2 regions of the Embleya sp. NPDC008237 genome follow, and region 2 is predicted to be linked to the other one. Evidence: riboswitches for the same ligand, from Rfam matches in the RefSeq annotation. Region 2 holds a riboswitch; the other holds the start of a gene.
The links. Region 2 has a riboswitch for FMN ahead of ribD (bifunctional diaminohydroxyphosphoribosylaminopyrimidine deaminase/5-amino-6-(5-phosphoribosylamino)uracil reductase RibD). Riboswitches for the same ligand answer to the same signal wherever they lie in the genome.
Positions count from the first base shown of each region.

Region 1: linked by a shared signal. The riboswitch ahead of ribB (3,4-dihydroxy-2-butanone-4-phosphate synthase) and the one ahead of ribD (bifunctional diaminohydroxyphosphoribosylaminopyrimidine deaminase/5-amino-6-(5-phosphoribosylamino)uracil reductase RibD) in region 2 are both predicted to bind FMN.

Region 1 is NZ_JBIBGL010000005.1:87,087-92,864, reverse strand. Features, by position in the region: gene ACFZBU_RS14265 (RNA polymerase sigma factor) at 239-718, shown strand; gene ACFZBU_RS14260 (hypothetical protein) at 715-1,224, shown strand; gene ACFZBU_RS14255 (helix-turn-helix domain-containing protein) at 1,501-1,788, shown strand; gene ACFZBU_RS14250 (hypothetical protein) at 1,785-2,288, shown strand; gene ACFZBU_RS14245 (SigB/SigF/SigG family RNA polymerase sigma factor) at 2,535-3,449, shown strand; gene ribB (3,4-dihydroxy-2-butanone-4-phosphate synthase) at 3,533-4,204, opposite strand; FMN riboswitch at 4,456-4,586, opposite strand; gene ACFZBU_RS14235 (hypothetical protein) at 4,979-5,200, shown strand; gene ACFZBU_RS14230 (glutamate--cysteine ligase) at 5,427-5,778, shown strand, end outside.
Region 2 is NZ_JBIBGL010000010.1:281,188-286,965, forward strand. Features, by position in the region: gene ACFZBU_RS26425 (nicotinamide riboside transporter PnuC) at 1-256, opposite strand, end outside; gene ACFZBU_RS26430 (riboflavin synthase) at 253-879, opposite strand; gene ribD (bifunctional diaminohydroxyphosphoribosylaminopyrimidine deaminase/5-amino-6-(5-phosphoribosylamino)uracil reductase RibD) at 883-2,001, opposite strand; FMN riboswitch at 2,122-2,268, opposite strand; gene rpe (ribulose-phosphate 3-epimerase) at 2,456-3,130, shown strand; gene ACFZBU_RS26445 (class I SAM-dependent methyltransferase) at 3,281-4,054, opposite strand; gene ACFZBU_RS26450 (hypothetical protein) at 4,180-4,941, opposite strand; gene ACFZBU_RS26455 (RsmB/NOP family class I SAM-dependent RNA methyltransferase) at 5,123-5,778, opposite strand, start outside.

The sequences.
Region 1 (5,778 bases), on a different contig from region 2:
CGTCGCCGTCCGCATCTCGACCGGCGCTCGCCCACGTACGCCGCCGGTCCGCCCGGCGCCGACACCCCGTCGGTACGCACCCGAGGAGTTCACGGCCATCCAGGAATCCCACCTCCGGATCCACCAGGACCCGAGTCCGGCCCACCGGGCGCCGCCCGCCGAGGGCGCCCCGCCCCGCCGGCGTGCGTTCGGCCTGTTCCGTCGTCGGACCCGGGAGGCGGGCGAGCCGCCGCCGACCATGGCGCAGCTCTACCACGCGCACCGGATCCGCCTGGTGCGCCTGGCCACGCTGCTGGTGGACGACCAGGAGACCGCCGAGGACGTGGTGCAGGAGGCGTTCACGGCGGCCTTCCGTCGTTACGGCGCGCGCCTGGGCGAACTCGACGACCCACCCGCCTACCTGCGGCGCTGCGTGGTCAACGGCGCCCGGTCGGTGCTGCGCCGACGGCGCACCGCCCGGGCCTGGATACCGCCGGTGCCGCCGCCGGTGGCCTCGCCCGAGGACGATGCGCTGCGGGCCGAACGCGACCGGCGGCTGCGGCACGCGCTGGGGCGGCTGACCGGCAGGCAACGTGAGGTGCTGGTGTTGCGCTATTGGGAGAACCTCAGCGAGAGCGAGATCGCCGGCACGCTGGGCATCCCGTCCGGCACCGTGAAATCCACCGCGAGCCGCGGACTGACCGCGCTGCACCGGTTGCTTATGGAGGACGACGCGTGACCCGACACGGTGCCGAACCCCTGCGCTCGGGCACGCCCGAGCATGCCGCGCTGGAGGCCGAACTGCGCGACTGGATGGGCCGGCGGGCGGACGCGGTGACCGCCGAGACGCTGCGGACCCGGGACGTGCCGCTGCCGGCCGGGACGGTGCGCGGGCGGCGCGTCCCGCTGCGCCTGGCGCTGCCGGTGGCGGCGCTGGCCGTGGTCGCGGCCGGATGGGCCGTGCTCGGCTCGACCGCAGGCTCGGATGCCCCGCTCCCGGTGCGGGTGCCGCCGGCCGCACCCGCACCGCAGACCGACGCGCCGACGCCGAACACGTCCCCGCCCGCACCCCTCGCGACGGCGCCGTCGTCGGCGAGCGTGGCACCGGTGAATCCGTCGGCCGCCACGGTTCCCCCGTCCGTACCTCCGCCCGACACCCCGCCCGACACGCCCCGGACCCCGAGCACCGACAACCCGAGGCGGACCTCGCCGCCGGCCGCCGGCGACGGCAGGCGCATCGGCTGAGCGACGGGCCCGCCTCGCGGCGCGCGACCGACGGTCCCCGGAGCCCGGTGGATGTCCGCCGACCGGGCGGGTGGCCCGAGGCGTTCGCCGCGCCCCCGTGCGAAGTCCCGCTCCGGCGCGGCGATTACGGCTTGCCGGCCCGGCGGCGCGTTCGGATGACGCGGCAACTTTCCCGCAGAGAGGGAAGGTTGTCCTTCCTCCGGACTACCGCTCCCGCAATCGGCGATCTACTCTGCGGAGATGACAGATGTTGCGCCTGGGGTGCGTGGGACCAGAATGGCGGAGCCGATACCCAACCGGGACACGGACACGGACGAACCGATCCGGATGATCGTGGTGCGCAACGTGCGCATGCTCGCCCGGCGGGACGGCTACACGGACGGCGCCATCGGAGAGGCGCTGGGCCACGGCCGGTCCTGGGCGTGGCGCCGATTCACCGGCGAACTGCCCTTCGACCTCAACGATGTGGAGCGCCTGGCCCAGCTCTTCCAGGTGGAACCGGCGCACCTGCTCGCCCCCGCCCACACGTGGGCTCCGGACCCGGCCCGAAGGGTTGTCTCATGAGCACCGACCGTCGCCCGAGCAGTCGGCGCAACCGAACCGACGCCAAGCACCGCATCGAACGGGTCGCCGCACGGCCCGCCCGACACAACGACGGCGCCTCCGTACCGGCCATGTCCTCGGAGGTGATCGAGGCCGCGCTCTACCGCGCGGCCGAGGGCAGCCACTCGGCGCAGGCGACCACGTACATCCTCACCGAGGAGGGCTCGTTCGTACGCCGCCCCGAGCTGTACGCGGTCTGTCTGGACTGGTCCGACGACGGCCGCTACGCGGCAGTGCGCTGGCGGACGCTGCGCGAAGTGGTCACCGCCCCCGACGCGCCGTTCCCGCCGGGGGCGTTGCGCACGATGCTGCTGCTGTGCTGTTCGCTGCACGACGACGGCCCGGCACCGCTGTCCCAACTGTCCCTGCTCGACTCGACCAACGCACGGATCGTGTCCCGCGGGATCCACATCGCCACCGGCGCCCTGCCCCTGCGTCAGGCCCTGGGCAACACACCGTGACCCGACCGGCGTCGCCGGGGGGCCGGTGCGCCGACTCGTGCCGGCGGGTACCGCAGCGTGCCGAGTCGAGCACGGCCGTCCGGCCCCGGACACGGCCCGATTCGGTCCCCGGGCCGGGCTCACCCTCGGAGGATGCGCGTGCGCGACGGGGCCCGGGGCGCGGCCCCGCCAGGGAACGTGTGTATGGTGCATGGATCGGGTGTGTCGTCGACACCCGCCGCGCGAGACGCACCGGAAGGACGTGACATGACCGTTGGGATTGCGACCGACTCCCCGGCCGGCACCGCTCTCGTCGAGGAGACCGCCGGTGTCGCCGTGCCCGCGGGGGGCGAACTGCCCGTCGGCTCCGCCCTGTTCGCCGGGCCGGAACCGGACGTCGAGGACCGGGACGGATCGCCGACCGCGAGCGACACGCGGGCGATGTCCAGGGTGCTCTTCGACCGCCTGAAGGCGCTGGAGGAGGGCACACCCGAACGCCAGTACGTGCGCAACACCCTGATCGAACTGAATCTCCCGCTGGTGCGATTCGTCGCGGCCCGCTACCGCTCACGCCGGGAGGAGACGCAGGAGATCCTCCAGGTCGGCACGATCGGCCTGATCAAGGCGATCGACCGCTTCGACCCGGCCTTCGGGTACGAGTTCCCCACGTTCGCGGTGCCCACCATCTCGGGCGAGATCAAGCGCTTCTTCCGGGACCACACCTGGGCCGTGCACGTGCCGCGTCGACTTCAGGAACTGCGCCTGGAACTCGCCGAGGCCCGGGACGCGTTCACCGCCGAGCACGATCGCGAACCCACCGCGGCCGAACTCGCCGCGCACCTGGACCTGGACGTCGCGCAGGTGACCGAGGGCCTGACCGCGGCGGCCGGGTACACCGCCGACTCGCTGGACGCCCCCGCCGGCGACGACGGGCCCCTTCAGGCGCATGCGGCGCGGGCCTCGTTCGTCGATCCCGGCTTCGCCCGAGTCGAGGAACTGCACGCGCTCAAGCCCCTGATAGCCGCCCTCCCGGAACGCGAGCGGACCATCCTGGCGTTGCGCTTCGGCCGGGAACTGACCCAGTCGCAGATCGCCGAACGGCTCGGCATTTCCCAGATGCACGTCTCCCGGCTGCTCGTTCGCACCCTGGCAGGTCTGCGCACCGGCCTGCTCGCCGACTGACCGGAACGAGCCGAGGTCACTGCGGGCGGCGCGGTCGCGCCCCGGCCGGGACGCGAACACACCGCGCCCCGGCCGGGGGTTCGTCAGGCCAGGGCCGATCGCGCCTCGACCGTGGTGCGATACGCCGCCAGGTCACCCACCGAGATCAGATGCAGGTCCTCCCGCTCGGCCAGCGCGATCAGATCGCCCAGGCGGGCCATGCTCCAGTCCGCGAGCACCACTTCGCACATCGCGGTGACTCCGGACAACCCGGCGAGCCGGGACAGGTCCACCCCCGCCTCGGTGTGCCCGTCTCGTGCCAACACGCCGCCGGGCACCGCCCGGATCGGGAACACGTGGCCCGGGCGGCCCAGGTCGTCCGGTCGGGTCCCCGGGTCGGCCAACGCCCGGATGGTACGCGCCCGTTCGGCCGCGGAAATGCCGGTGGTGGCGCCCTCCTTCAGGTCCACCGAGACGGTGAACGCGGTCTCGTGCAGGCCGGTGTTCCGCGTCGTCATCGGCGGCAACTCCAGTCGGGTCAGCGCCTCGTCCGGCATGGCCACGCAGACCACCCCGGCGGTGTTCGCCAACATGAACCGCATGGCCGCCTCGGTCGTGTGCTCCGCGGCCACCATCAGGTCGCCCTCGTTCTCACGGGATTCGTCGTCGAAGACGATCACGAACGCCCCTCGGGCGAACGCCTCGATCGCCCGAGCCACCTTCGCCGAGCGCTCGACCGTCGGGCCGGAGTGCTGCTCGTGGATCTGCTCTGTCATGCGTACTCTCCTGTGGTTTGCGCAACGACCGCGCCCGAGGAGGGAATCGGTCGCACGCGTGGTTCTCGTGCCAAGGAGGGGCCGCCCCGGCGGGCAGGCGTTCGGACGCATGCCACCGGGGACGGCCACGGCGTACGGGAGCATCCGGATCCGACAACGGCCCGTTCTCCCGTGCGCCGACGCCGTTCCGGGAGAGCGAGCACGTTCGGTCCGCGCTCGGGCAGCGCCCGACCGCGGGAATCGACGTGTCGCCGCGCACTGCCTTCCATCCGGACTTTCACCGTCGGTCCCGGAGTTTCACCGGGTCAACCGGCCGCCGGCTGCGGTCGGGTCGCGGACTGTCACCGCCGGTTCGGAATTGCACCGATCCCGGAGCGCGCGAACACTCACGGTGAGTCTTCCACGACCCACGGCCGCGCCGATACGTGTCCCGCATCACCAACTCCGGCCCATCGACCGGATCGACCGACCCGTTGGTCGGTACGGATGGTCGCGGAGGTCGTATCCGCGCCGGGAATCGGGCGGCTGCGCGGCCAACCCGGGCTTCCACGGCCCGCCGCAGCCGCCCGTCGCGGCGAGATCGGAGCACCGCACGCGCACACCGCCCGAGGCCGGGCGTCACCCGCGCGGCCCAGGGGCCCGACCGGGGATTCTCCCTGCTCGGGCGCCCACGGACGCCGGATCGACCCGGGACCGGCGGCCCCTGGGAGTGCAGGGTGGGCCGGCAGCGGATTACATGGTGAGGTCGATGGATCTCACGACACGGGAGCGGACATGCACGTGATGAGAGCGGTCCAGGACGCACAGAGCGTGGTGTGGCACGCGATGGAGAGCGAGGACGTCGCATTGTGCGGCGTGACCCTGCCGCCCGGTCGGGACGTGGACGGCACCCGCCGACGGGAGACGTTCTGCGTTCCCTGTATGAGCGAGGTCGAGCGGACCATGCGCCCCGTCGACAGTTCCGACGACCGCGCGGACGAGGGGACACCGGTCTGACCCGTGACACGCCCTGGGGGCGCCGCGCCGGCGGCGCCCCCAGGCATGATGCGGGCCGAACGTTCTCGGGCGGGCGGTGCGCCGCGGGCGGGCGCCCCGTCGATGGACACGGTTCCAAGGAGTGCACGATGGTGCGTGCGATTCCGGGGCGCGCGGTGGTCCCCGTACTGCGTTCGACAGGCCGCGGATCCGCGTTCGGCGCGGGCACCGCGGCCGGTGTCCGGGCGTGATCACCTTCGGGGTCGAGGAGGAGTACCTCCTCGTGAATCCCGCCGACGGTCGGCCGATGCCGGTCGCCGAGGCGGTCCGGGCGGCGGTGGACCTGCAGCCGGCGGTGTCCGGCGGCGAGGTCCAGCCCGAGTTGTTGCAGGTGCAGGTCGAGGTGGCGACGCCGGTGTGCGCGACCCTCGACGAGGTCGGCGGACACCTGCTGCGGCTGCGCCACTCGGTGGCCGTGGCGGCCGAACAGGCGGGATGCCGGCTCGTCGCCTCCGGCACCGCACCCTTCGGCCCCGACATCCCGGTCGGAGTCACCGACGACGCGCGCTATCGCCTGCTGCACTCGGACGCCCCGCGCC
Region 2 (5,778 bases):
CGCGGGCCCAGCGCCACCAGCCGTAGCCGGCCGCGATGATGATGACGACGTTGCGCATCGCGCTGCCGCCCAGGTGCACCGAGGTGTTGGCGGCGATCAGCAGCGCCGCGCCGAGGATCTGTACGGGCCAGGCCCACAGGTTGCGGCGCAGCGCGAGCCACACGGTGGCCAGCGACGCGGTCTGGCCGAGCAGGTCGGACCACGGCACCGGCTTGTCGGCGACGGTGAACGCGGCGTCGTTGAGCCAGCCGATCACGATGCCCCCACCTGTGTACCGGTCCCGTGTGTGCCCAGCCGTTCGACGTACTTGGCGATGATGTCGACCTCGAGGTTGACCGGATCGCCGACCGTCTTGACGCCCAGCGTGGTCAGCGCGAGCGTGGTCGGGATCAGGCTGACGGTGAAGCTCGCGTCGTGGGCCTGCACGACGGTGAGGCTGATGCCGTCCACGGTGATCGAGCCCTTGTCCACCACGTAGCGGGCCAGGTGCGCGGGCAGCGCGATCTCCACGACCTCCCACTCCTCGCCGGGCGTGCGGGCGAGGATCTCGCCGGTGCCGTCGACGTGGCCCTGTACGAGGTGGCCGCCCAGGCGACCGCCGAGCACCATCGGGCGCTCCAGGTTGACCCGTGCGCCCGTGGTGAGCGCGCCCAGGCTCGACTTGTCCAGGGTCTCCTGCATCACGTCGGCGGTGAACGTCGCCTCGACCGGGTCGACCTTGTCGTCCACGACGGTCAGACACACCCCGTTGACGGCGATCGAGTCGCCGTGCCGGGCACCGGTGGTGACGACCGGGCCGCGGATGGTGATCCGGGCCGAGTCGGTCAGCCGCTCGATGGCCACGATCTCGCCGAGTTCCTCAACGATTCCGGTGAACATGCGTCAGGACTCCTTCGTTCGGCCGGCGGGTTCCGGCCGGGGGCGGGCGGTGATGCGAATGTCGGTGCCGAGGCGGGCGACGTCGTCGACGTCCAGTCGCAACACCTCGGAGATGGTGCCGATTCCGGCCGGACCCAGGGCGGTGGGTCCGGCGCCGAGCAGGGCCGGGGCGAGATAGCCCACGACGGTGTCGATCAGGCCGGCCGCGGCGAACGCACCGGCCAGGGTCGGGCCGCCTTCGAGCAGCACGGCGCGCACGTCGCGCGCGTACAGCTCCTTCAGCAGCGCGGGCAGGTCCAGGCCGGCGTCGGCGCGGGGTATGCGCAGCACGGCGGCCTCGGGCAGGTGGGCGGCGTCCGCGTCGGGGCCGATCGCGATCAGGGTGGGTGCCGCGTCGTCCAGGACCCGGGCGGTCGCCGGGGTGCGCGCGTGCGTGTCCACGATCACCCGCAGCGGCTGCCGGGCGCCGGGCACGTCGCGCACGGCCAGGTGCGGGTCGTCGGCGAGCAGCGTGCCGGAGCCGGCCAGCACCGCGTCCACGCTCGCCCGCAGGGTGTGTACGTCGGCGCGCGAGGCCGCGGAGGTGATCCAGCGGCTGCTGCCGTCGGCGGCGGCGCTGCGGCCGTCCAGGGTGGCGGCGTACTTCCAGGTCACGTGCGGGCGGCCCAGTCGGGTCGCGGTCAGCCAGGCCCGGTTGCCCGCCTCGGCCTCGGCGGCGAGCAGGCCGCCCTCGGCGTCGATGCCCGCCGCGCGCAGCACCGCGCCGCCGCCGGCCGCGGCCGGGTTCGGGTCGGCGACCGCGTAGCGCACCCGGCGGATGCCGGCGTCGATCAGGGCCTGGGTGCACGGGCCGGTGCGGCCGGTGTGCGAGCAGGGTTCGAGGGTGACGAAGGCGGTGCCGCCGCGGGCCGCGGACCCCGCCGCGCGCAGTGCCTCGACCTCGGCGTGCGGGGCGCCGGCGCGGGTGTGGAAGCCCTCGCCGACCACGGTGTCGTCCGGGCCGAGCACGACGCAGCCGACCACGGGATTGGGGCTGGTGTGGCCGAGCGCGCGGCTCGCCAGCGAGATGGCGCGGCGCATGGCGGTGGTCTCGTCGACCGGCCGGGCGGTGTTGCCCTTCACCTCGTGCCTCCTCGCGTTGCGACGCGGGGCACCGGGGTGCTTTCGGGCAGGACGGCACGACGAATCGACGGGCGGGGATGCCGGCGCACCGTGGGTACGCGGACATGCCGCAGTCGCTCGCCGCGCGCTACCTCCCATCCGGACTTTGACCGTCGGTACCGGAATTCCACCGGTTCAGCCGGCCGTCGCTCCACGTGATGTGGGGCGTCGACCGGGTCGCGGACTGTAACCGCCGGTTCGGATTTTCACCGACCCCGGAGCGCGCGTACGTGACTTTCGTACACCTCGAAGTGTGCCACGACGGCCGACAACGTTGACCTTGGCCAACCTGTGCCGTCCGTCACGGTGCGTTCGTATACCCGAACGCGACTGCGGCGTGGATGATCTGACGTATCGTCAGCTCGACGGTCGAGGCGGTGCCGAAGGACTGCCCCGACGATGAGATTCTGTGCGCATGACCGTGCAGATCAATCCGAGCATCCTGTCCGCCGACTTCGCCCGCCTCGCCGACGAGGTGGCGCAGGTGCGCAACGCCGACTGGCTCCACGTGGATGTCATGGACAACCACTTCGTCCCGAACCTGACCATCGGCCTGCCCGTGGTCGAGAGCCTGATCAAGGCCACCGAAACGCCGATCGACATGCACCTGATGATCGAGGACCCGGACCGCTGGGCACCCGCCTACGCCGAGGCCGGCGCGGGCAGCGTGACCTTCCACGTCGAGGCCGCGACCGCCCCGATCAAGCTCGCCCGGGACCTGCGGGCCAAGGGAGCACGGGCCTCGATGGCGCTGCGGCCGGCCACCCCGATCGAGCCGTACGAGGATCTGCTGCCGGAGCTGGACATGCTCTTGGTGATGACCGTCGAGCCCGGTTTCGGCGGGCAGAGCTTCCTGGACGTCATGCTGCCGAAGATCCGCCGCACCCGGCAGTTGATCGCCAAGCACGGCCTGCAGATGTGGCTCCAGGTGGACGGCGGGGTGTCCGCGAAGACCATCGAGATGTGCGCGGAGGCCGGCGCGGACGTGTTCGTGGCCGGGTCGGCGGTGTTCGACGGCCGCGATCCCGGTGCGGCGGTGGACAGGTTGCGTGCGTTGGCCACCGGGGCCGCGGGGCGCTGCGCTCACTAGGGCGGTTGGTGTGCCCACCCGCCCGCCCGTTGCGCTGGGTGAGCAGGCTGCGGTTTCACGGACTCGGGGTGGGGCTGATCGGGCCCGTGGAGCTTCGTCACAATGAGTGAAGCCGGGGCCTCTCGTCGTCCTCGCCGGGGCGGGAGGCCCTCAGGTCGTCGCGGACCAGATCGTCCAGTGGTCGGTTTCGTGGATCGGGCCCCGGGCCGGGAGCCTGTCCCGGATGTAGGCGGCCAGGTCGGAGAGTTCGTCGTCGGTGAGGTCGTGCAGGATCGACCGGCCGGTACGGGCCGTCAGGTCGGCGACCACCTCGCGGGCGTCGGCGTACTCGCGGCGCGTCTCGGTCAGCGCCGCGGTGCGCACCGCGCCGAAGCCGGCCTCGCCCAGGGCCGCCGTCACGGCCTCGGCGGTGGGGCGTCGGGCCGCTTCGATGTCGAGCAGGGCGGGGAACCGCTCGAAGAACCAGCCGCGCAGGTGGGTCGGCGTGCCGGGACGGGTGACATCGGCCGGGGTGCGGTCCTGGACGATCAGCGCGCCGCCGGGCGCGAGCAGTCGGCGGGCCTCGCGAAAGCATCCGACGAGGTCGTCGAGGTGGTGGATCAGCGCCCGCTCGAACACGATGTCGGCCGCGCCGTCCGGCAGGCCGGTGGCGTACGCGTCGCCCTGGTGGAAGGACAACCCCGGCCGCTCCCCCGCCCGCTCCCGGGCGCCGGACAGGATCGTGGCGGAGAAGTCCACCCCGATCGCGCTCGCCGCGCCCAGATCCAGCCACGCCGTCGTGTACACCCCGCCTCCGCAGCCGACGTCCACCACGCGGGCGCCGGCCGGGGGGACCAGGTCGCGAATCAGGCGCGCCCAGTCCTCACCGGCGGCGCGCCGGGCGTAGGTGAGCCGGTTGGCGGGGCTGTGGAAGTCGATGGGCATGGTCGCCCTCCCTGTCGAGGCTTCGTTCGCCCTGTTTTTTCATTCGTTCGCTCTGGCTCCGACCCTTCTACCTTGACATCAAGATACTTGAGGTCGAGAGGGTTCCTCAAGGCATCCTCGGCGGTTCACGGGAAGCGGGTGGTCTCGCGGGGCCGGGCGCGCCGGCCGGCGGTCGTCGATGGTCGGATCCGAGGTGTGCGGCGGCGTTGCCAGGCCAGGTATGCGCCGGTGCACAGGGTGACGCCGGTCATCGCGGCGATGTGCTCGCGGCCGGCCAGGTTCGGCTTGACCACCACCTCGGCGATCATCAGCAGCCACACTCCGGCGAACAGGATCGGCGCACGACGCACCATCGCGATGCACGCCACCAGGCCGACCACCGCGGCCGAGGGGCCGGTGTCCAGGATGTCGCCGTGCCGGGCGTCGATGCCGAGCAGGTGGTCCGGGCCGAGCCCGACCATCACCCGCGCGGCCAGCGTGCCGCACAGCGTGGCCACGTAGGCGATCACCAGCGTGCGGCGTGCCCCCAGGTCGAGTTCGGCCAGCCCGAACAGGACGAGCACCTGGATCAGCGCACCCCACACCGGCAGGTCCGGCGCGGGCACGAACAGCGAGACGGGCGTGCGCAGCAGTGCCAGAGGGAGCGGAATGCCCGCGCTCACCCCGCCCAGCGCACGCACCACGTCGCCGCCCCACGTGGTGCGCCAGGCGAACCAGAAGCCGAGGGTCAACAGCACCGTGCACATGGTGAGCGGGATCGCCGACAGGCCGTGCGCACGCAGCTCGCGCGCCGGAATCGCGGTGAGCCGACTCCACTCGCCGCGCACCGCTCGCCCCGTGCGGGCGAGCAGGCCGGGGCGCGGGGTACTGCGGGCGAGCGTGGACATGGGTACGGCGGCTCCTGCGGTGGTCGGCCGGCGGTCGCCCTCGGATCTCTCGGACCCGAGGAACGACCGATGCGGCCGAGCCCGAAGTGACGACCACCCTCGCCGTTATGCCCCGCATCGGGGATATCCAGCCGCTTTTCACCCCGTCCGTGCGGGTGATCGCGCCGTGCGTGCGGGTGATTCAGCCGGTACGACGAAGCAGCGCGAGGTACATCGCGTCGGTGCCGTGCAGGTGCGGCCACAGTTGTACGTCCGGGCCGGTGCCCAGGTGCGGCACACCCGGGAACAGCGGCCGGGCGTCGACCAGCTCGGCCTCGCCCGCGCGCAGGATGTCGTCCACCACCACACGCGTCTCCGCCGGATGCGGCGAGCACGTGACGTACGCGATCACTCCGCCGGGCCGGGCGGCGGCCACCGCGGTGCGCAGCAACGCGCGCTGCAACTCGCCCAGTTCGGGAATGTCCTCGGGCTTGCGGCGCCAGCGCGACTCGGGTCGGCGGCGCAGCGCGCCCAGGCCGCTGCACGGCACGTCGGCGATCACCCGGTCGAAGCTGCCGGGTTGCCACGCGGGTCGGGTGCCGTCCGCGGTGATCACCTGATGGTGGGTCAGATGGCCGATCGCGTTGCGGACCAGGCGGGCACGGTGGTGCCGGCGCTCGACCGCGAGCAGCGACACGTCGCGCCCGGTGGCGATCGCGGCGAGCAGGCCGGCCTTGCCGCCGGGGCCCGCGCACAGGTCCAGCCAGCGGCTCTCGGCACCCTCGACCTCGGCCTCGGCCAGTGCGGCGGCGACCAGTTGGCTGCCCTCGTCCTGGACCGCGGCTCGGCCGTCGCGGA